One region of the Amycolatopsis umgeniensis genome, then DNA from elsewhere that is predicted to be linked to it. Evidence: riboswitches for the same ligand, from Rfam matches in the RefSeq annotation. Region 1 holds a riboswitch; each other region holds the start of a gene.

Region 1 (7,895 bases):
GCGGCATCGCCGAACGCGGTCTCGGCAGGCCCGCGGCCGTCGCGGCGTGGGCGTACACGTGCCTGGATCTGGCCGAAGACCGGCCGGACGACGCCTTGAGCAGGCTCGAAGATCTCGCGTCCGGTGTTTCCGGCGACCAGCCGGTGATCCGCGTGCTCGCCACGCCACAACTCGTCGAAGCGGCGGTGCGTTCGGGGCGGCCCGAGCGCGCGCGAACCGCGCTGGAGGTGTTCGACCGCTGGACCTCGGCCGGGGCGGAACCTTGCTGGCTCGCGCTGAGCCACCGGTGTCACGCGCTGACCGCGTCGGATCCGGAAGTGGCGGAACGGCATTTCCGGCTGGCCGTCGAAGCACACCGGAGGGCGGGCGGCGCGGTGGAACTCGCCAGGACCCGGCTCGCCTACGCCACCCTGCTGCGTCGACACCGTCGGAGCAGGGACGCCCGTGACCAGTTCCGCGATGCCTTGCGCGGCTTCGAGAACGTCGGCGCGACCCGGTTCGCCGACCGCGCCCGCGCCGGACTGCGGGCGACCGGCGAGACCGTCGACGTACCGCACAGGTCGCTCGCCGGGCTCACCCCGCAGCAGGACGCCATCACGCGGCTCGTGGCGGCGGGGGAGACGAACAAGGAGATCGCGCGGCGGCTGGTGATCAGCCACCGGACCGTGGATCACCACCTGCGGAACATCTTCACGGCCCTGGGGGTCCGGTCACGTGTGGAACTCGCGCGCCGCGTGGCCGCCGGGGAATGAGGTTTGCCCCTTCGCGCAGTTGGCGGTAGCGAGGGAATACCCGGCCCAGCCCGTGAGTCGTAGCAAGGTATGGACTTCGGGATCGCGACGGCAGTGACCGACGAAGGAATCCGGCCCCACTTTTTGGGGGCGGCGTTGGAGGAGAAGGGATTCGACTCCCTCTACGTCCCTGAGCACTCCCACATACCGGTCAGCAGGGAGTCTCCTTACCCCGGCGGCGAGCTGCCGCGAGGGGCCATGCGCAACTTCGACCCGTTCGTGGCGCTGGCCGCCGCCGCGACGGTCACGTCGAACCTCCGGCTCGGCACCGCGGTCGCCCTGATGATCCAGCGCGACGTGCTCTACACGGCCAAGGAAGTCGCCAGCCTCGACCTGCTCTCCGAGGGGCGGGTGATCTTCGGCGTCGGGGCGGGCTGGAACATCGAGGAGATGCGCAACCACGGCGTCGACCCGAAGACGCGGGGCGCGCTGCTGACCGAACAACTCCAGGCGCTCAAGGAGATCTGGACCAAGGACGAGGCCGAGTTCCACGGCGAGCACGTCGATTTCGACCCTGTCTTCGCCTGGCCGAAGCCGGTGCGGAAACCGCATCCGCCGATCTACGTCGCCGGTCAGGGCCCCGCCGGGCTCAAACGGCTCGCCGAGCACGCGGACGGCTGGCTGCCGCATTTCGTGACACCGCCGGAGGAACTGCGCCGGGTCCGGTCCTGGCTCGCCGATCAAGGCCGCGAAGACGTCCAGATCAGCGTGTTCGGCGCGCCGGCCGATCCCGAGTTGCTGCGACGTCTCGACGGCGCCGGGGTCGACGAAGTCTCCCTCCTCCTGCCGACGCTGCCCGAGGCCGAGACCTTGGAGCTTCTCGACCAGGTGGCGAAGACCATCGCGCCGCTGCGCGCCTCATAACAGGCCGGAACGCCGCCACAGCACCAGGCCCGGACCGCCGACGAGGTCGACTTCCCGCAGGTACCGCACCATTTTCGCGGCACCCGCGGCCAGCACCTCGCGGCGGTGCGGGCTGCGCCTGGCCAGCGCGGCCGCCCGGCGGGGACGCTCCAGACCGGCGCGGGCGTACTGCGCGGGCCTGGACAGCAGCCGGGACAACAGCATCGAGCCGATCGCCACGACGATCCGCGTGAAGGCCTTGACCGGCCAGGACGCGCGGGCCATCTGCCTGCTCAGGTCGTCGCGGGCGTAGCGCACATGCCGTGCCTCTTCGGTGACGTGGATCCGCATGACGGCGCGCACCAGCGGCTGGATCGACTCGTCCTGCAGATGCTCACGCTGGATGGCGTCGAAGACCTCCTCGCCGATCAGCGTCGCCACCCACATCGACGGGCCCCGCAGGATCAGCGGCAGCACGTGCGCGGTGAAGTGCAGCAGCCGGTTGTTCCGGTACGGACGGCCGTCGACCTTGTCGATCAGCATCGCGAACATCGTCGAATGGCGGCATTCGTCGGCGACCTCGGTCAGCGCGTACCGTGCGTGCGCGGTGGTGGGATCCGCGCGGTAGGACATCCGCAGCAGCATCTGCATCAGGATGATCTCGAACCAGATCCCGACGCTGACCGAGTTGATCAGCTCCTGCCGTGACAGCTCCACGCGCTGCTCGTGACTCATGCTGTCCCACAATTCGGTGCCGTACAACGACACCGTCCGCTCGGGGATGAAGAACGCGCCGTCGGTCAGCGGGGCTTCCCAGTCCACGTCGACTTCGGGGTCATAAGACAGCTTCGCGCTCGCCTGCAGCAAGCGCTGCGCGCCGGTCTCCCGATCGCGTAGGGGCTTCGTCCGTGCCGTCATCGCCACTCCCTCCATCGCGGATTGCATCCCGCGATGGAAAGTTACAGTGACCGATGTAAATGTTCAAGACTCGTGGCGTTCCCGGAGGTGCTGGGCCAGTTCCTCGAGGAACTCCGGGAAGGCGCGGCTCATCGACAGCGCCAGACTCGCGGTCACCGCCGACTGCGCCAGCGGCCGCAGTCGTTTCACCAGGTCGGTGAGGTCGGAAATCTCCGCGGCGTCCGGCACCCAGTCCTCCCCGCGAGGGTCGACGACGTCGCGCCGGATGGTGTCCAGGAACAACGTCGCGACGGCGTCGGTGTGCTCGATCAGCGCCTCGGCCAGGCTCAGGACCTGCTCCGGCGGGACCCCCGCCGCCAGCAGTTCACGGCCGGCCTGCAGCAGTTGCGGGCTGAAGACCTCGAAATGCGCGCCCCGGCGGGTGGCCACCCCCATCGCCAGCACCCGTTTGACGTTGGCCGGGGTGATCAGCCGCCCGAATTCCTTCCGCGCCTGCGTCACGGTGATCCGCTCGGGGGTCTCCTCCGACCACGGCTGGGAGAGCGCGTCCTCCAGGCCCATCAGATCGCCGAGATCCCGCCCCTGCTGCCAGGTCTCGATCATTTCCTCGATCTGGGCGAGGGTATACCCGCGCTCCAGCAACTGGACGATCAGCCGCAGCCGGGCCAGATGCGCGTCGTCGTACATCGCCACGCGCCCGCGTCGCGTCGGCGCGGGAAGCAGTCCCCGGTCTTGATAGGCGCGCACGTTCCGCACCGACGTCCCCGCCTGGTTCGCGAGGTCGCCCACTCGATACTCAGCCACCGGCACAGGCTAAAGGCTCTTGAGCGGTCGGGACGGTTGGAACCGAGAGTGTCTTAGGTACCTACTGGGTACTGGCTGCGGTTGTTCGCGGGTGCGGGTCCGTGAAGGGCCCCTTGCCTACCCTGAGGGTAGTGAAGGGGTCCTTCACGGACCTCAAGCAAGGAAGGAACCGTCCCTACCGCTCACGAGACGTACCTCAGGAGCAGGCGAGGACCGGCGCCTGCGGACGGCCACCACCGTGCAGGTCGCTCAGCGGAACCCTCGCCAGGCCGAGGATCGCCTGCGCGGTCGCGCGCGGGGCGGTCGCCGGGTTCAGGCCGGTGGCGTCGTAGGCGATCGCACCGCGGTCCGCCTCGGCGCCGGTGCAGCCGGTCTGCAACGACCGCAGGAATTCCCGCGCCTTGACCGCGGCGGCGGGACGGTGGCCCGCCAGCGCTTCGGCGGCGAGGCCGGTGCTGTTGGAGTTCGGCGCGTTCGTGCCGACGCCGAAGCCGCCGTTCGCGTGCTGCTTGGTGACCAGCCAGGAAGTGCCCTCGCCGGCGTTCACCGCGTCACCGGTGGCGCGCAAGGCCTGCACGACCATCGCGGTCGAGTCGACGTCGCTCGCGCACGTCGCTTCCCCGAAGTTCAGCGGGAAACCGCCGTCCGCGCACTGGGTGCCCGCGAGGAACGTCACGGCCGAGGTGGGGGCGCCGGTGGGTGTGCGGTCCAGCGCCAGCAGGGCGAGCGACTGGGTGAAGGCGTTCGAGTAGTCGCCGTACTCGGACCGGTCGGAGAACCGGCCGGACGGCGTGAGCAGCGAGAGCAGTCCCGCCTTGAGGTCGACGCCGCCGAACGACGCCGGGTTCTTGCCCCGGATCTGCGCGGCCAGCAGCAGTTTGGCGTGCGCGCCCGCGTAGGCCTCGGTGCCGCTGCCGACGTAACCCGTGGTGATCTCCGGCTTCGCCAGCCACGTGATCGCCTTGCCGGCGTTCGTGTCCGACACCCCGGCCGCGGCGAACGCGAAGATCGCGTCGATCGTCAAGCCCTGGTCGGGGAACTTCTGGCCGCCGAAGTCGGCCTCGAACCTTTCCCCGTCGGTCATCTGCCTGGCGAGCCAGCCCGCGGCGGCGTCCGCCTTGTTGTGGGTGGCCGCGGTCGCCGCCGGAGCGGCGACCAGTCCGATGCCGCACAGCATGGCGACAGCGAGGACCAAACGTCTCATGAGAACCCTTTCCCGCATTTCCACGACAGGAGTCGGTGGTGACACCGCGCGACGTGGGTGACCGGGCTCGCCCGAAAGGGCATACCGTTGCGGGACAGCGCCGGACTCTCACCGGACTTCCCCCACGACCGCGCTGATTGACGATCCGAAGAGTCTCATCCCGGTCAAGCGCCGGGGTACCGCCGGGCGCGACTCTCGATGTGATCCTGGCAACCGACCTGGTCAGCGGTGCCTGTCGCGAGTGATCGGGTGTTAACCTCGGCGGGCTCGACAACTGAACAACGCCGCCCGTGACGGGGAAGCCGGTCGAAATCCGGCGCTGTCGCGCAACCGTGGGCCCTTCACCAGGGCGAGCCGGGGTACCGCACGGGTGGATGAACGAACCACTGTCGCGATCAACAGGGGTGACTCCGGCGCCCCCGCGCCTGTCCTCCGCCATGCCGCAAGGAGGAGCCATGCGCCGCGGGTACTTGGCCGCATCGGCGTTCGCCGTCAGTGTCGGCGTGGTCGCCGCCCTGCTCACCGGGACGGCGACGGCCGCGAACGATCCCGACGCGGCGAAGGCGAACTCTCGCTGGCTCGCGACGAAGCTGAAGCCGGACGGCACGCTCGAGAACCCCAACGGCGGCGAACTGCCCGACCACGGCCTGATGATCGACGTGCTGCTCTCGATGTACGCCTCGGGCGAGGGTGCGAAGGCCGAGCCGATCGTGAAGTTCCTCGACGAGCAGGGCCACGCCACCGACTACTTCACCTGGGACGGCCTCGTCCCCGGCGCAGGCTACGACCAGGTCATCGTCGGCGGCGCCGCGGCCAAGACGCTGGTCGCCGCGCAGGCCTCCGGCCACGACCCGCGGAACTTCGACGGCTACGACATGGTCGCCGAGACCAAGGCCGCGATCATGCGCAAAGGCCCGGACAAGGGCCGGATCAGCGACTACTCGAAGAACCCCGACCTCGCCGACTCCGTGAGCAACAACGCGAACATGTTCGGCCAGTCGCTCGGCGTCATCGGGCTCGCCGCGGCGGGTGAGAATGACCAGCTCGCCATCGACAAGCTACTGACCCAGCAGTGCTCCGAGGGCTACTTCCGCATCTTCTTCGGCTACATCAAGACGACCGAGACCGGCGATCACGTCACGTCGAACGGCTACAAGATCTCCTCGTGCGACGAGGGCAAGACGATCGACCAGTCCCCGTCCGACGGTGACACCACCGGCCTCGCGCTTTCGGCGATGCTGGCCGCGCGGAAGGCGGGCGCGGGCGGACTCGACGCCCCGATCGCCAAGACCGTCTCCTGGCTCACCGCGAACCAGAACGCCGGTGGTGGCTGGGGCGGCGGCGTCGGCACCGAAGCCCCGAACACCAACAGCACCGGCCTGATCGTCCAGGCGCTCGCCGACGCGGGCGGCGCCGACGAGGCGGTCGACAAGGGCGTGCGGTTCCTCAAATCCGCGCAGGCGAACGCGGCGGCCGACTCCGGCAACCGGCTCGCGGGCGACCTCGGCGCGATCGCCTACAACCCGGCTTCCTACGTCGCGGCGCGCACCGGCGGCATCAGCGGGCTCGACACCTGGATCCGCGCGGGCGCCCAGGCCTCGCTCGGGTTGTCGCAGGTCGGCTTCTACGCGCTCGCGAAGGGCAGCGGACCGCCACCGACCAGCAGCAGTGCCTCCGAAACGCCGACCTCCACGCCGTCCGAAACGAGCTCGGCCACCGGCACGCCGACCTCGACCAGCAGCGATCCGGCGCCGACCAGCACCACGACGACCACGACCACGACCACGACGACGACCACCGCGACCACCACGACGTCGGTGACGCCGACGCCGGGCACGTCCTCGTCACTGGCGACGAGCCCGCCCGCGCCGAGCACGGTCACCGTCACGACCACCCCGCCCGCGGCCAAGCCGCAGGACACCAAGCCCGCGCCGAAGACCACGACGCCGAAACCCAAGAAGAAGCCGGTCACCCCGAGGGCGTCCACCGGCGCCCGGGTCCCGCCGCCGACGGCGATCGCGGCCCCGGTCGCCATCCCGGACACGGCGACCCCGGCTTCCCGTCTGGGCGCGTACCTGACGAACCGGCTCGTGGGCGGTGACCACGTCGAGGTCACCGAGGACGGCAAGACCTACGTCGACTACGACGCCACCGCTGATCTGGTGCTCGCGCTGCGGGCGCTGGACGTGCAGCCGGAGACGGTCGCCCGCGCATCGAAGTTCCTGCTCACGCCGGAAGCCGTGCAGGCCTACGCCCACGGCGCTCCGTACGAGCAGAGTGGGGCGTCCTACGCCGAACCGCTCGCGAAGCTGGTGCTCGTCGGCGAGTTCGCGAAGGCGGACGTCGGTCAGCTGCGCGCCGACCTGGTGAAGCTGCGCGGCACTGACGGCAAGTTCACCGACACCGGTTCCTTCGCCGACGCCGACGAGACCGTCGAGCGGCACACGTGGGCACTGCTCGCCACCACCGCCGACCCCGGCCCCGCGGTCGAACTGCTGCTTTCGCGCCAGTGCGCCGACGGAACCTTCCCGAAGCACCTCGACACCGCGGAGTGCGGCTCCGGTGACCTGGGCGCGACAGCCGCCGCGGTCACCGCGCTGGCCGCCCGTCCGCATACCGACGCCGCGCCGTCGACCAAACGACCGGACGGCTGGACCGAGCGGCGTGTGTCGGCGTTCGTCTCCGCGGTGAGCGCGCTCGGCGTCCGGCCGACCGGTGAAGGCATGGTGACCGGTGAAGCGGGCGAAGCGGACGTCGCGCTCAGCGCCGCCGTCGCCGCCGCGCGGCAGGTCGCGGGACTCGACGCGAGCGGAACCGCGCGGTCGCTGGGCAAGCTGGTCCAGGCCGACGGCGGTTTCGCCAAGGGATCCGTCGTGGCGAGCGACGGGAAGACCGATTTCCCGACGAGCCTCGCCGCCGCCCAGGGTGTCGCGGGCCGATCTTGGCTCACCGCCGCGGATTCGCCGCTGTCGTCCGCCGTCCGGCTGCCGCTCTCGGACGTCGACGCCGCGAACGCCGCGTCCGGTACCCAGCTCCAAGCCGCCGCCCAGACTACTCAGCCGTCGTGGATGACGTGGGGGCTCGTCGGCTTGGCGGGCATCCTGCTGGCCGCCGCGATCGTGCTCATCTTCCTGCTACGCCGTTTCATCAAGACAAAGGGGGCAACACCATGAGAAGACTGCTCGCCGTCACGTCCGTCCTCATCGGACTGACCGGACTGGCCACCGCCGTGGCCGCGCCCGCGCAGGCCGCGGGGTACGACGGGATCTGCACCGGCAACGACGCCCTCACCGGCGTCACCGTCGTGGTCGACTTCCAGGAACTCGACGGTAACG
Region 2 (7,895 bases), 1.1 Mb from region 1:
ACACCGAGGGTGACCCAGTCCGGATCCGTGGACCGGGCGGCCCGCTCCCCGACCCGCACGGCCACCTCGCGCAGCCGGGCGTCACCGGCCTCGGAGACGTCCCGCAACTCGTGATCATGGCCGGGGATGTCGTCGAACGTCGCCATCAACGGGATCTCGGCCGCGAGGGCGTCGAGCAGTTCGTCGGCCAGCTCCGCCGCTGTCGGCTGTTCGCTCATATCCGACAACTACCAGACCGGTCCCGGTTCGCGCTCACCTTTTACCCCGCGGTGCCGAGCATCCGTTCGGTCGGGCCGGTGTAGGCACTCGACGGCCGGATGAGGCTGTTGTCCGCCAGTTGCTCGGCGATGTGCGCGGTCCAGCCGGTGATCCGGGCGGCGACGAAGATCGGGGTGAACACGGGGGTGTCGAAGCCGATCAGGTGGTACGCCGGGCCCGCGGGATAGTCCAGGTTGGGGTGCAGTCCCTTCGCGCCGGCCATCGCGCGCGCCAGGGCTTCGTAGAGATCGAGCAGGTGGTGGCCGTCGCGGAGTTCCGCGATCTCCTGCAGCGCCCGGCGCATGGTGGGCACGCGGGAGTCGCCCTTCTTGTAGACGCGGTGCCCGAAGCCCATGATCTTGCGCTTCCCCGCCAACGCCGCGGCGAGCCAGGCCTCGGCGTTGGCCGCGGTGCCGATCTCCTCGAACGTCGTCATGACGGCTTCGTTGGCCCCGCCGTGCAGCGGGCCCTTGAGCGCGCCGATGGCCGCGGTGACTGCGCTGTAGAGATCCGAAAGCGTGGACGTGACGACCCGTGAGGTGAACGTGGAGGCGTTGAAACTGTGCTCGGCGTAGAGGACCAGCGACGTCTCGAAAGCCCGGACGATCACGGGTTCGGGAACCTCGCCGAGCGTCATGTACAGGAAGTTCTCCGCGTAGCCGAGGTCGTCGCGCGGCGCGAGCGGGAGCAGGCCGTGCCTGCGCCGCTGGGTCAGCGCGACGACGGCGGGAAGCGCGGCGAACAGCCGGAGTGCCTTGGCACGGTTGGCTTCCAGACCGTTGTCGTCCTCGTGCGGGTCGTGCGCGCCCAGGATGCTGACGGCGGTGCGCAGGGTGTCCATCGGATGCGCGGTCTCCGGCAACGACAGCAGGGTCAGCACGAGATCCCTCGGCAGGGTCCGGTGAGCCCGCTCGGCCTCGTTCTGCGCGGCCAGCTGTTCCGGTGTCGGCAGTTCGCCGTACCAGAGCAGGTACGCGACCTCCTCGAAGCGGCATTTCCCGGCCAGATCCTGGACGGGGTAACCGCGGTAGGTCAAAGAGTTGGTGTCGGGGTTGACCATCGACACCTCGGTGGTGTCGACGACGACTCCGGCGAGTCCTTTGTGGATACTGGGTGCGGACATGGGCGTCCCCTCAGAGGCGGAAGGTGTGGACGTTCTCGTCGAACGTGGTGTAGGACCGGTAGTCGAGCAGGTCGTAGAGGTCGCGCCGGTGCTGCATCCGGTCGAGCAGTTCCGCCTGGGTGCCCTGTTCGGCGATGGCGTCCAGCCCGGCTCCGGCAGCGTGCATCGCCAGGCGCAACAGGGTGACCGGGTAGATCACGACGTTCACACCCAGGGATTCCAGCGTTTTCACGTCCAGCAGCTCACTTTTCCCGAACTCGGTCATATTCGCCAGGATCGGGATGTCCACGGCGGCGCGCATCCGTTCGAAATCGCCCGCGTTCCGCATCGCCTCGGGGAAGAGGAGATCGGCTCCGGCGTCGGCGTAGGCCTTCGCGCGATCGATGGCGTCGTCGATGCCGTGGACGGCGGCCGCGTCGGTGCGGGCGGCGATGACGAAATCCGGATCGCGGCGGGCGGTGACAGCGGCGGTGATCCGCCGGACAGCGACGTCCCGCTCGACAACGTCCTTGCCGTCGAGGTGACCACACCGTTTGGGGTTCACCTGATCCTCCAGGTGCAGTCCGGCCACCCCCGCGTCCTCCAGTATCTGCAGGGTGCGGGCCGCGTTCATCGGCTCGCCGAAGCCCGTGTCGGCGTCGACCAGCGCGGGCAGCGCGGTGACCCGGGCGATCTGCTGCGATCGTCCGGCGACCTCGGTGAGCGTGGTCAGCCCGATGTCCGGCAGGCCGAGTTCCGCCGAAAGGACCGCGCCCGAGATGTAGACCCCTTCGAATCCGCGACGTTCGATCAGCTTGGCCGACAACGGGTTGAACGCGCCGGGAAAGCGTTGCAGTGTCCCGGAGTCCAGCCCCGCGCGGAAAGCGGCCCGCTTCCGCGCGGCCGTGGGAGCGGCGTGCAGCATCAGAAGATCCCCTTGCTCGTCGGCACGGCGTCGAGCCCGGCCTGGAGCGCGATCCCGGCGACTTCGGCCGCGTCCAGTTCCCCGAGCCGGGTGACCTTGTCGAGGAACCGGTCCTGATCGGCGGCGGCGATCACCCCGTCGGCCAGCGTACGGAACTTGGCGAGGTACTGCTCGCGGGCGAACGGCCGTTCCCCGGCCGGGTGAGCGTCGGCGACGGCGATCTCGTCGGCCAGCACCGTTCCGTCTGCCAGCGTGATCTCGACACGGCCGCCGAAGGCCGGTTCGGGCGCGTGATAGCGGCGGGTCCACTCGGGATCCTCGACGGTGGCCACCTTCTGCCACAGTTCCACTGTGTCCGGTCGCGTCGCGCGTGCCCGGTCGTAGGACTTCTCGTGGTGCCACACACCGTCTTGCAGGGCGACAGCGAAGATGTACGGGATCGAGTGATCCAGCGTTTCGCGGCTGGCCTGGGGATCGTACTTCTGCGGATCGCCCGAACCGGAGCCGATCACGTGATGCGTGTGATGGCTGGTGTGGATGAGGATCCGCTCGATCTTGCCGAACTCACCGATCCTCGGGCCGAGCCGCCGCGCGAGATCGATCAGCGCCTGACTCTGGTACTCAGCCGAGTGCTCCTTGGTGTAAGTGTCCAGAATGGACCGTTTGGGCTCGCCCGGTGCGGGGAGCGGCACGGTGTACTCGGCGTCCGGACCGCTCAGCAGCCACGCGATGAAACCGTCCTCTCCTTCGTAGATCGGGCTCGGCGCTCCTTCGCCGCGCATCACCCTGTCGACGGCCTCGATCGCGGCCTTGCCCGCGAATGCGGGCGCGTAGGCCTTCCACGACGAGATCTCGCCCTTGCGGGACTGGCGGGTCGTCGTCGTGGTGTGCAGTGCCTGGCCGATGGCCTGGTACACGGTCGCGGTGTCCAGCCCCAGCAGCGCGCCGATGCCGCCCGCGACAGACGGGCCGAGATGGGCGATGTGGTCGATCTTGTGTTCGTGCAGGCAGATCCCTCGGACGAGGTCTACTTGGAGTTCGTACCCGGCGGCGATCCCGCGGAGCACGTCCGCGCCGGTGCGCCCGGTGTGCTGGGCGACGGCGAGGATCGGCGGGATGTTGTCGCCGGGATGCGAGTAGTCGGCGGCGAGGAAGGTGTCGTGATAGTCGAGTTCCCGCACCGCGACGCCGTTGGCCCAGGCCGCCCATTCCGGGGAGAACCGGCCTTCGACCCCGAACACCGCGGCACCCGGTCCGCCGGGATGCGCGAGTGCCTGGTCGCGCGCCGAGCGAACGGGGCGCCGTGCCAGCGACGCGGCCGCCACGGCGGCGTTGTCGATCACCCGGTTGATCACCATGTCGGCGACCTCTCCGGTGACGGGGACGTCGTCGGTGGCGACGGCGGCGAGCTTCCACGCCAGCTGTTCCTCGCGGGGAGGCGACTCGGCGGAGCGGTAAGCGCGGACGGTGTGGTCGATCATGGTTCCCCTCGGTTGTGAACCTTGTGATGTCCTGCCCTGAGCGTGGCACCTTCGGAAACTCCTTGCTACCGCTTGGCACTGTGAAACCTTGTGAACGTTCGCGGGCATCTTGTAAAGGTTGTTACAGTCGGCTTGTGGAGAAGATGTACGCGGGCGCCCGGCTTCGCCAGCTGCGAGAAGACCGTTCGATGACCCAATCCGAACTGGCCAGACTGCTGGAGATCTCCCCCAGCTACGTCAACCAGCTCGAACACAACGGCAGGCCGCTGACCCTGCCGGTCCTGCTGAAGCTCACCGAGACCTTCGGCGTGGACACGGAGTTCTTCGCCGCCCGGGACACCGCCCGGCTGGTCGCCGACGTCCGCGAGGTGTTCGGCGACAACACCGTCAGCGGCGCGATCTCCGCCGGCGAGGTCGACGCGCTGACCACCACGCTGCCCGAGGTGGCGCGGACGCTCGTCGCGTTGCACCGCCGCTACCGCGAGGCGGTGGAGAACATCGCGACGCTGGTGACCGAGCAGGGGCTGGACCGCTCGACGGCGCAGCAACCGCACGAAGAGATCCGCGACTGGTTCTATCTGCGCCGCAACCACGTCGCCGAACTCGACACCCCCGCCGAGAAGCTCGCCGCCGAGTTGCGCCTCCACCCGGGCGAAGTCCGCAATGGACTGGCCGCCGGACTGCTGGACCGCCACGGCGTCAAAGTGGTCACCGAATCCCTGGGCGCCGATCAGCATCACTTCGACACGAGAAAGAAGACCCTGCGCCTCTCCCCCGCGCTACGTCCGGGACAGGCCGCGTTCCGGCTCGCGTCCGAACTGGCGCTGCTGGAGGCAGGCGACGTGATCGACCGGCTCGTCGACGACGGGAAGTTCAGTGGCGAAACCGCCCGCCGGCTCGCGCGGATCGGCTTGGCCAACTACTACGCGGGCGCGCTCGTACTGCCGTACCGCGTCCTCCTCGGCGCCGCTGAGCGCCACCGCTACGACATCACGCGCCTGTCCGACCAATTCGGCGTCGGCTTCGAGACGATCTGCCATCGACTGTCCACTTTGCAGCGAACGGGCACCCGCGGCGTTCCGTTCTCCTTCGTACGGGTCGATCGTGCGGGCAACATCTCGAAACGCCAGTCCGCCACCGGGTTCCATTTCTCGCGCATCGGCGGCTCGTGTCCACTGTGGATCGTCTACGAGGCATTCAGTTCGCCGGGCCGGATCCTCACCCAGATCGCCGAACTCCCGGACGGCAAGAAGTACTTCTGGCTCGCCCGCACCGTTTCCCGCGCGGCGGGCGGGCACGGCGATCCCGGCAAGACGTTCGCGATCGGGCTCGGCTGCGAACTCCGGCACGCACGGCGACTCGTGTACTCCGACGGGCTGGCGCTCGGCACCGGCGCGGCCGTCACCCCGATCGGGATGGGGTGCAAGGTCTGCGAACGACCCGCGTGCCCCCAGCGCGCCTTCCCCGCGATCGGGAAACCGATGCGGGTGGACGAGCATTCGTCCAGCCTGCTGCCCTACCCGCCACTCTCGTGAGTGGCGGTTTATCGAGGAGAACGGCAAACCTGGCGTGTTCGTGGCCAGGGCTGGAGGTTCAGCCAGTGTGAGGCGAGGTGTCGCTCGTCGGCCCCGCTCCCACACACCACCACTCACGAGACCCATCGCGCACCTGAGGCGTACGCCACACCCTCGACATAGTCGGACTTCCTACTTTATGGTGTCCACAGGTCTGCGGTGCAGGGAAGCCGGTGAAAATCCGGTGCGGTCCCGCCACTGTGACCGGGGAGCGGCGCTCCTGCAGAGAAGGCCACTGGCGCGAGCCGGGAAGGCCGGAGCCGCCGCGGATCCGGGAGCCAGGATACCGGCCGCAGACGTGTCGTGTTCGTCCACGAGGATGGAGCTGAACGCATGCGGATTCTTCCTGCCTGCGCGAAAGTCGCCGACCCGCCACCACCCCGGCGGTAAGTCGTCCGTACTCCCCTGCCCGGCCGCCGATCGTGGTCACGGGCGGCTCCGTCCTGCGCACTTTCGGAAAGGGCATCCATGAGCACCGAACTCAGTCACTTCGTCGGCGGCAAGCCGGTGGCGGGAACGTCCGGCCGGTTCGCCGACGTCTTCGACCCCAGCACCGGCGCCGTCCAGGCCCGTGTCCCACTCGCCTCGGCCACCGAGGTCGCCGCGGTCGTCGCCGACGCGGCGCAGGCCCAGCTCGAGTGGGCCCGCTGGAACCCGCAGAAGCGGGCCCGGGTGCTGATGAAGTTCGTCGACCTCGTCCGCGCCGAAGAAGACTCCCTCGCCCGCCTGCTCTCTTCAGAACACGGCAAAACCGTCCCCGACGCGCGGGGTGACATCCAGCGCGGTCTCGAAGTGGTCGAGTTCGCCATCGGCATCCCGCACCTGCTCAAAGGCGAGTACAGCGACAGCGCGGGCACCGGCATCGACGTCTACTCGATGCGGCAGCCGCTCGGCGTGGTCGCGGGCATCACCCCGTTCAACTTCCCCGCGATGATCCCGCTCTGGAAGGCCGCCCCGGCGATCGCCTGCGGGAACTCCTTCGTGCTCAAACCGTCCGAACGCGACCCCTCGGTCCCGCTGCGGCTGGCCGAACTCTTCCTCGAAGCCGGCTTGCCGCCGGGCGTGTTCAACGTGGTCAACGGCGACAAGGAAGCCGTCGACGCGCTGCTCACCGATCCTCGCGTCGAGGCCATCGGTTTCGTCGGCTCGTCGTCGATCGCCGAGTACATCTACACGACCGCGGCCGCGCACGGAAAGCGCGCGCAGTGCTTCGGCGGCGCCAAGAACCACATGATCGTGATGCCGGACGCCGACCTCGACCAGGTCGTCGACGCACTGATCGGCGCCGGGTACGGCTCCGCGGGCGAACGCTGCATGGCGATCTCGGTGGCCGTCCCGGTCGGCGAGGCCACCGCCGACGCGCTGGCCGCCCGGCTGACCGAGCGCGTCAAGACGCTCAAGATCGGTGCCTCGCTCGACGAAACCGCCGACTTCGGGCCGCTGGTCACCGCCGAGGCCGTCCAGCGCGTCCGCGACTACATCGACATCGGCGTCGCCGAAGGGGCGAAACTGCTGGTCGACGGTCGCGGGACCACTGTGGACGGTCACGAGAACGGTTTCTTCCTCGGCGGCTGCCTGTTCGACCACGTCACCGCCGACATGCGGATCTACCGCGAGGAGATCTTCGGCCCGGTGCTGTCGATCGTGCGCGCGGCCGACTACGAGGAAGCGCTGCGCCTGCCCAGTGAACACGAGTACGGCAACGGCGTCGCGATCTTCACCCGCGACGGTGACACGGCCCGCGACTTCACCTCGCGGGTGAACACCGGCATGGTCGGGGTCAACGTGCCCATCCCGGTCCCGATCGCGTACCACACCTTCGGCGGCTGGAAGCGCTCCGGTTTCGGCGATCTCAACCAGCACGGACCGGACTCGATCCGGTTCTACACCAAGACCAAGACGGTCACCTCGCGCTGGCCTTCGGGCACCAAGGAAGGCGCCAGCTTCGTCATCCCGACGATGAGCTGAGGCCGCGATGAGACTGACCGACGAACAGCGGGCGCTGAAGGATACCGCCGCGGAGTTCGCGGCGGAACACCTCGCCCCGCACGCGATCGAATGGGACCAGGCCAAGCACTTCCCGGTCGACGTCCTCCGCAAGGCCGCTCAGTTGGGCATGGGCGGCATCTACCTGCCCGAAGACCTCGGAGGCTCCGCGCTCGGGCGGCTCGACGGCGTCCTCGTGTTCGAGGCGCTCGCCACCGGTTGCCCGTCGCTGGCCGCCTACATCTCGATCCACAACATGGTCGCGACCATGATCGACAAATTCGGCGACGACACCCAACGGCACCGGTACCTGCCCCGGATGTCCACGATGGACGCGTTCGGCAGCTACTGCCTCACCGAACCGGACGCGGGTTCCGACGCGGCCGCGCTCTCCACCCGCGCCCGCCGCGACGGTGACCACTACGTCCTCGACGGCGTCAAGCAGTTCATCTCCGGCGCGGGCACTTCGGACGTCCACGTCGTGCTCGCCCGCACCGGCGGTCCGGGCGCCCGGGGTATCTCGGCGTTCATCGTCGACCGGGAGACGCCCGGGGTCTCCTTCGGCCCCA
Region 3 (7,895 bases), 6.4 Mb from region 1:
CAAGCACGTCACGCCCGAGGGCATCGACGCGAAGCGCCTCGAGAAGACCGTGCGCACCGCCGTCCGCATGCTCGACAACGTGATCGACATCAACTTCTACACGATCCCGGAGGCGCGCCGCTCCAACCTGCGCCACCGCCCGATCGGGCTCGGCCTGATGGGCTTCCAGGACGCGCTGTTCGAGATCGGTGTCCCGCTGTCCTCGGAAGAGGCCGTCCAGTTCGCGGACACCAGCATGGAGCACATCAGCTACTACGCGATCTCGGCCTCGACCGACCTCGCCGAGGAGCGCGGCCAGTACCAGACGTTCGAGGGTTCCTTGTGGAGCAAGGGAATCCTGCCGATCGACTCGATGCAGCTGCTGATCGACGCCCGCCAGGGCGACGGCCTCGACGTCGACACCTCGTCCACTTTGGACTGGGCGCCGCTGCGTGAGCGGGTCAAGACCGTCGGTATGCGCAACTCCAACGTGATGGCGATCGCGCCGACCGCGACGATCTCCAACATCGTGGGCGTCGGGCAGTCGATCGAGCCGCTGTTCCAGAACCTGTTCGTCAAGTCGAACATGTCCGGTGACTTCACCGTGGTGAACCCGCACCTGGTCCGCTCGCTCAAGGCGCGCGGGCTGTGGGACGAGGTCATGGTCTCGGACCTGAAGTACTTCGACGGCAGCCTCGGCCAGATCGACCGCGTGCCGGACGACCTGAAGGCGCTGTACGCCACCGCGTTCGAGATCGAGTCGAAGTGGCTGGTGGACGCCGGTTCGCGTCGCCAGAAGTGGATCGACCAGGCGCAGTCGCTGAACCTGTACATCGCGGCGCCCAGCGGCCGCAAGCTCGACGAGCTGTACCGCTACGCCTGGCACAAGGGCCTCAAGACCACGTACTACCTGCGGGCCCGGTCCGCGACGCACGTGGAGAAGAGCACCCTGCGCGGCACCGACGGCAAGCTGAACGCGGTCTCGGCCACCCCGGCCCCGGCCACGCCTTCGGCACCCAAGCCCGCCGCTCCCGCACCGGCTCCGGCTCCCGCCGCTTCGCCCAGCCCGGCCGCCGCTGTTCCGGCCGTTCCGGTGACAGCTCCCGCCGCCAAGCCGGAGCCGAAGGAGATCCCGCAGGTCTCCGACGTCGACTTCGTCGCCACCGACGGCGCCGCCTGCCGCATCGACGACCCCGACTGCGAAGCCTGCCAGTAAGACATCCTCGTGAGTGGTGATTCGGGTTCTGACCCGAATCACCACTCACGACCCCACTCGTGAAGTGAGCCTCTGTATGACCACCTTTGACGCTTCCACCGACGCCACCGGCCTCGGTGAGATCGAAGTCGGCGCCGCCCGGATCAACGTCGACGACAAGCGGATGATCAACGCCCGCGCCGACGTCAACCAGCTGCTGCCGATGAAGTACACCTGGGCGTGGGAGAAGTACCTCGCCGGCTGCAACAACCACTGGATGCCGACCGAGGTCGCCATGCAGGCCGACATCGCGCTGTGGAAGTCGGCCGACGGCCTGACCGAGGACGAGCGCACCATGCTCAAGCGCAACCTCGGCTTCTTCGCCACCGCGGAGTCGCTGGTGGCCAACAACATCGTGCTCGCGGTGTACCGGCAGATCACCAACCCCGAATGCCGCCAGTACCTGCTGCGCCAGGCGTTCGAGGAGGCCGTGCACACGCACACCTTCCAGTACATCTGCGAGAGCCTCGGCCTGGTCGAGGGCGAGCTGTTCAACATGTACCGCGAGGTCCCCTCCATCTCGGAGAAGGACGCGTGGGCGCTGAAGTACACGCAGAACCTGGAGAACCCGGACTTCGAGACCGGCACCCCCGAGGCCGACCAGAACTTCCTGCGTGACCTGGTCGCGTTCTACGTGATCTTCGAGGGCATGTGGTTCTACACCGGCTTCGCGCAGATCCTGTCGCTCGGCCGCCGGAACAAGATGATCGGCATCGCCGAGCAGTACCAGTACATCCTGCGCGACGAGTCGATCCACCTGAACTTCGGCATCGACTGCATCAACCAGATCAAGATCGAGAACCCGCACCTGTGGACCGAAGAGTTCCAGGCCGAGATCCGCGGCATGCTGACCGAGGCGTGCGAGCTCGAGGTCTCCTACGCCCGCGACACCATGCCGCGCGGCATGCTCGGGCTGTCGGCCGAGCTGATCGAGCAGTACATGCACTTCATCACCGACCGTCGGGCGCAGCAGATCGGTCTCCAGCCGATCTTCGGCGAGACGGAGAACCCGTTCCCGTGGATGTCGGAGGCGATGGACCTCAAGAAGGAGAAGAACTTCTTCGAGACCCGCGTCATCGAGTACCAGTCCGGTGGCGCCCTCGACTGGGACTGACCCCGCATCTCGCGTGATCAGACACGTAACTCGCGTGTCTGGACACGGAACTCACGTGATCGAACACGGAACACGCCGGGCGGACTTCCGCCCGGCGTGTTCCGTCTCCAGACACGCGCGTCCCGTCTCTGATCACGCGAGTTCGCCATCTGATCACGCGAGTTCGCCGTTTGATCACGTATGTCGTCCGGTTCATCACATGTCCAGCGGGGCAGTAGCGCGCCTGGGTACGCTTCGGGGCGCTACTGGTTCGCCCGGCCCCCCAGGCCGGTCGAGGTAACAGGGAACCCGGTGTGAATCCGGGACTGCCCCGCAGCGGTATGTGGGAACGAAAGCCGTCACCGTGCGAGACACGGTAAAGCACTGGGGCATGGCGCCCCGGGAAGCGACGGCCGGTAGGAGCGAGCGAGTCGCCCACGAGTCCGAAGACCTGCCCGTGGTGCGCGCGTCGACGGCGTGCGTGAGTCCGGGCCTCGTGGGATGGGCACGACCGAAAACGCGGTCACTCCTGCGCGCGCTCCGGGCTTTGACGACAAGCTCGCGAGGAGAGAGCTGTGACCGAAATCGGCACCACTGTGCTGGGCTACCCCCGGATCGGACCGGACAGGGAGCTCAAGCGTTCACTCGAACGCTATTGGGCGGGCAAGATCGACGAGACCGCGTTGCTGGAGACCGGCCGTGCGCTGCGCACGCGGGCCTGGCGTGAGCTCAAGGACGCGGGCCTGGATTCCGTCCCCTCCAACACGTTCTCCCACTACGACCAGGTGCTCGACACCGCCGAGCTGTTCGGAGCGTTTCCGGAGCGCTTCACGAAGCTCGGTCTCACGCCGCTCGACACCTACTTCGCCGCCGCTCGCGGGGTGCAGGACGCGCCGGCGATGGAGATGACGAAGTGGTTCGACACGAACTACCACTACATCGTCCCCGAACTCGGGCCGGACACCGCGTTCTCGGTCGCCGGTTCCAAGCCGCTCGACGAATACCGCGAAGCCCGCGCGATCGGCGTCGAGACCCGGCCGGTGCTCGTGGGCCCGGTGACGTTCTTGCTGCTCGCGAAGGCCACCGAGACCGCTCCTGAGGGCTTCCGCCCCCTGGACCTGCTCGACAACCTCCTCGACGGCTACGTCGAACTGCTGCGCCGCCTGCACGACGAAGGCGTCGAGTGGGTCCAGTTCGACGAGCCCGCCTTCGCCGGGGACCGCACCGAGCCGGAGCTCAACGCGCTCATCCGCGCCTACCACCGGCTCGCGAAGGAGACCGCGCGCCCGAAGATCCTGGTCGCCGGGTACTTCGGCGGCCTCGGTCGTGGACTGGGTGTCCTCGCCCGCTCCCCGATCGACGCCCTCGCCGTCGACCTCGTCACCGATGAGTCCTTTGTGGACGCCGTCGCGGCCGAGCCCGCCTTGCGCGACAAGGAGGTCTTGGCCGGTGTCGTCGACGGACGCAACGTCTGGCGCACCGACCCGACCCGCGCGCTCAGCCGGGCGGCGACGTTGCTCGGCACCGCGAAGTCGGTCAGCGTCTCGACTTCGTGCTCGCTGCTGCACGTGCCCTACGACGTCGAGCGAGAGGCCGAACTCCACCCACGGCTGAAGGGCTGGCTCGCGTTCGCCAAGCAGAAGGTCGACGAGGTCGTCCTGCTCGGCCGCGCGCTCAAGGAGGAGGGCGTCGACCTCTCCGCGGCCCGTGCCGCCGCCACGGATCGCGCCACGGCGGCCGATCTGGCCGACGCCGGGGTTCGTGCCCGGCTGGAGGCGCTGCGGCCGGAGGACACCGTCCGCTCGCCCTACGCCCAGCGCGCGGCGGCGCAGCAGGCTGCGCTGGATCTGCCGCCGTTGCCGAGCACCACGATCGGCTCGTTCCCGCAGACCACCGACGTCCGCAAAGCCCGGGCGGCGCACAAAGCGGGCTCGCTGGACGACGCAGGCTACGAGGCCGCGATGAAGGCGGAGATCGAGCGCGTCATCCGGCTGCAGGAGGATCTCGGCCTGGACGTGCTGGTGCACGGCGAGCCCGAGCGCAACGACATGGTGCAGTACTTCGCCGAACGGCTGGCCGGGTTCGCCGCCACCGACTTCGGCTGGGTGCAGTCCTACGGTTCGCGGTGTGTCCGGCCGCCGATCCTGTACGGCGACGTCTCGCGAGCCGAGCCGATGACCGTCGAGTGGGCGCGCTACGCGCAGGGACTGACCGGCAAACCCGTCAAGGGCATGCTGACCGGACCGGTGACGATCCTGGCGTGGTCGTTCGTCCGCGACGACCAGCCGCTGGGCGAGACCGCCCGTCAGGTGGCGCTGGCCATCCGCGACGAGGTGCACGACCTGCAGGAGGCGGGCATCCGCGTCATCCAGGTCGACGAACCGGCGCTGCGGGAACTGCTCCCGCTGCGCAAGGCGGCGCACGAGGCGTACTTCGCCTGGGCGGTCTCGTCGTTCCGGCTGGCGACGTCCGGGATCGACGACGCGACGCAGATCCACACGCATATGTGCTACTCGGAGTTCGGTGAGGTGGTGAAGGCGATCGACGCGCTCGACGCCGACGTCACCAGCATCGAGGCCGCGCGGTCGAAGATGGAGGTCGTCACCGATCTCGGCGCGGCGGGCTTCGGCCGCGGCGTCGGGCCGGGTGTGTACGACATCCACTCGCCGCGCGTCCCCGGCGTCGACGAGGTCAGCGGGCTGCTGCGGACCGCCGTCGGCGCCGTGCCCGCCGAGCGGATCTGGGTCAACCCGGACTGCGGTCTGAAGACCCGCGGATACGCCGAGGTGGAACCCGCCTTGCGGAACCTGGTCGCGGCCGCGAACGCGGTGCGGTCCGAACTGGGCTGATCAGTACATGAAGGCCCCCTTCCTTGCGCCAGGCGCAAGGAAGGGGGCCTTCATGTACCTCCGCCAGGGTATTGTCAGAACGTCAATAAGGGTATCATGGTGGAGCGGTAGCCGGTCTCAACGGGGAGATGGTCACCATGGCGAACGCCGTCGAAAAGGTCACCGGGGCGCTGCGTGAGCGGGTCCCGCCGCTCACCTCGATCCCGCTGCCGCGTTCGATCGACCAGCGCTGGCTCGGCGCGACCTGGCCGGTCCGCGAACTCGCGCCCGCCCCGCCGGGTCTCAAACCCGTCCTCGGCGACGAAGGCCCGCCCGTCATCGGGCACGCGCTGGACTTCATGCGCTTCGGCATCGAGTTCGGCCTCAAGCGCTACGAGACCTACGGCCCGGTGTCGTGGATGGGCGCGTTCGGCCGCCGCATCGTCGCCCTCTCCGGTCCCGAGGCCACCCAGATCGCGTTGGTGAACAAGGACAAGGCCTTCTCCCAGGAGGGCTGGAAGTTCTTCATCGAGCAGTTCTTCGACCGGGGCCTGATGCTGCTCGACTTCGGCGAGCACCACCTGCACCGCCGGATCATGCAGGCGGCGTTCACCCGGCAACGGCTCACGGGTTACGTCGACCAGATGGGACCGGCCCTGCGCGAGGGCATCGCCGAGTGGGCAGGCAGGCCGAACCCGCGGATTTACTGGTCCCTCAAGCAACTCACGCTCGACGTCGCGACACGCGTGTTCATGGGTATGCGGTCCGGCGAAGACGCGGCCGCGATCAACCGCGCGTTCGTGAACTCCGTGCGCGCGGGCACGGCCATCGTGCGCTTCCCCGTTCCCGGCGGCCGCTGGGCGGCGGGATTGCACGGCCGCAAGGTCCTCGAACGCTACTTCGCGGCGAATCTGCCCGCGAAACGGCGAAGCGACGGCGAGGACCTCTTCACCGCCTTGTGCCACGCCACCACCGAAGACGGCGACCGCTTCACCGACTCCGACGTCGTCAACCACATGATCTTCCTGATGATGGCCGCGCACGACACGTCGACCATCACCAGCGCCGCCGCGGTCTACCACCTCGCCAAGAACCCCGAGTGGCAGGAACGCGCGCGTCAGGAGTCGCTCGCACTCGGCGACGGCGTTCCGGACATCGAGGCGCTGGAGACCCTGACGACGCTGGACCTGGTGATCAAGGAATCCCTGCGGCTGGTGGCCCCGGTGCCGTCACTGGCGAGGAAGACCGTCAAGGACACCGAGGTCCTCGGACACTTCATTCCCGAAGGGACACTGGTCGGGGTTTCCCCCACCGTCAACCATTTCTCGCCTGAGCACTGGACGAACCCGATGCGGTTCGACCCGGACCGCTTCGGCGAGGAACGCCGCGAGGACAAGTCGCACCGCTACGCGTGGATGCCCTTCGGCGGCGGCGCGCACAAGTGCGTCGGACTGCATTTCGGGACGTTCGAAGTGAAGGCGCTGCTGCACGAGATGCTGCGGGCGTATCGCTGGTCGGTCCCGGAGGACTACACCGCGCGCTGGGACTACGTCTCGCTGCCCGTCCCCGCGGACGGCCTGCCGATCGAACTCGAGCCTTGTTGATTCAAGACCGGCTGAATCCCGACTAAAGGGACATCCACGATCGAGTACTCTTGGTAACCTCCGGTCACCACTCGTGTAGCGGCGATCACCCTTTCAGCCGGTAGACACCCCGTATCGAGCATGATGCCGTGGCACTACTCCCGGTCGGCTCATACCTAGTGTGGGCCCGTGGGCTCGGACACCCGGTCTGAGCTGGCCATAAACCGCGCATGAAGAGGTGAAGTGTGCCTGAGCCTGGTTCCGCGCCAGGGTTGGTCGACGTCGCTCGGAGATGGGCCGCGACGCTCGCTGACACTAAAGGAGTATCGCTTCCCCAGGAGCAACTCGAGCGGCTCTTGCTCGGCGTCGCCCAGGACGCCGTCCGGACCGAGCCCGACCACCAGCCCGCTCTGCTGCGCTTCTCCAAGCTCTATTCCGCCTCCCCCATCGGGATCGCGCTCGCCGACTCCGACGGCAGGATCGTCGAGGCGAACGTCGCGCTCGGCAAACTCCTCGGCTGCCGCCCCACGTCGCTGCGCGGGCGGAACATCTCCGAACTCGGCTCCGCCGACCACGACGTCGCCCGGCTGCGGAACGGGCTCTCCCAGCTCATGAACCTCGGCCAGCCGACCCAGCAGGAACGCCTGCTGCTGGACCACAGCGAGGAAGGCACGCTCTGGGTCGACGTGACCCTGACCGACCTTCCCGGAGACCGGCCCGGCTCGACGTATCCGGTGCTGATGGTCTCCGACGCCAATGAGATCCACCTGCTGCAGGAACGACTGCTCCACCAGAACGTGCACGACGCGCTGACCGGCCTGCCGAACGCCACCGCGTTCGGCAACGCCCTCGAGACCGCGCTGGCCGGGTCCGGCGGCGAGCAGGTCGCGCTCGTCTATCTCGACGTCGACGGCTTCAAGGTGATCAACGACGGCCTCGGCGCCGGCGTCGGCGACCAGGTGCTGCGCGGGGTCGCGAACAAGCTCAAATCCGTCTTCGCCGGCCGCTACAACGGTTCCGTCGCCCGGCTCTCCGGCGACGGGTTCGCCATCCTGCTGCGCGGCGAGTTCACCTCGCCCCAGGTGATCGATCTGGTCGAGCAGGCCCTGGAGGAACTGGTCGAGCCGATCTACCTCGGCGGGCACGGCATCGGGGTC

The links. Region 1 has a riboswitch for cobalamin ahead of HDA45_RS05630 (prenyltransferase/squalene oxidase repeat-containing protein). Riboswitches for the same ligand answer to the same signal wherever they lie in the genome.
Region 2: another riboswitch for cobalamin. It lies ahead of HDA45_RS01250 (CoA-acylating methylmalonate-semialdehyde dehydrogenase); the one in region 1 lies ahead of HDA45_RS05630 (prenyltransferase/squalene oxidase repeat-containing protein).
Region 3: another riboswitch for cobalamin. It lies ahead of metE (5-methyltetrahydropteroyltriglutamate--homocysteine S-methyltransferase); the one in region 1 lies ahead of HDA45_RS05630 (prenyltransferase/squalene oxidase repeat-containing protein).

Annotation. Positions count from the first base shown of each region.
Region 1 covers NZ_JACHMX010000001.1:1,336,329-1,344,223, reverse strand. The annotation lists gene HDA45_RS05655 (helix-turn-helix transcriptional regulator) at 1-752, shown strand, start outside; gene HDA45_RS05650 (LLM class F420-dependent oxidoreductase) at 822-1,655, shown strand; gene HDA45_RS05645 (AurF N-oxygenase family protein) at 1,650-2,552, opposite strand; gene HDA45_RS05640 (MerR family transcriptional regulator) at 2,616-3,356, opposite strand; gene HDA45_RS05635 (prenyltransferase/squalene oxidase repeat-containing protein) at 3,553-4,560, opposite strand; cobalamin riboswitch at 4,596-4,721, opposite strand; cobalamin riboswitch at 4,803-4,944, shown strand; gene HDA45_RS05630 (prenyltransferase/squalene oxidase repeat-containing protein) at 5,016-7,733, shown strand; gene HDA45_RS05625 (ABC transporter substrate-binding protein) at 7,730-7,895, shown strand, end outside.
Region 2 covers NZ_JACHMX010000001.1:282,529-290,423, forward strand. The annotation lists gene HDA45_RS01225 (DUF885 domain-containing protein) at 1-218, opposite strand, end outside; gene HDA45_RS01230 (bifunctional 2-methylcitrate synthase/citrate synthase) at 260-1,381, opposite strand; gene prpB (methylisocitrate lyase) at 1,392-2,285, opposite strand; gene HDA45_RS01240 (MmgE/PrpD family protein) at 2,285-3,766, opposite strand; gene HDA45_RS01245 (short-chain fatty acyl-CoA regulator family protein) at 3,901-5,301, shown strand; cobalamin riboswitch at 5,464-5,649, shown strand; gene HDA45_RS01250 (CoA-acylating methylmalonate-semialdehyde dehydrogenase) at 5,809-7,308, shown strand; gene HDA45_RS01255 (acyl-CoA dehydrogenase family protein) at 7,316-7,895, shown strand, end outside.
Region 3 covers NZ_JACHMX010000001.1:7,779,431-7,787,325, reverse strand. The annotation lists gene HDA45_RS36330 (ribonucleoside-diphosphate reductase subunit alpha) at 1-1,195, shown strand, start outside; gene HDA45_RS36325 (ribonucleotide-diphosphate reductase subunit beta) at 1,272-2,348, shown strand; cobalamin riboswitch at 2,578-2,800, shown strand; gene metE (5-methyltetrahydropteroyltriglutamate--homocysteine S-methyltransferase) at 2,903-5,176, shown strand; gene HDA45_RS36315 (cytochrome P450) at 5,314-6,759, shown strand; gene HDA45_RS36310 (putative bifunctional diguanylate cyclase/phosphodiesterase) at 6,984-7,895, shown strand, end outside.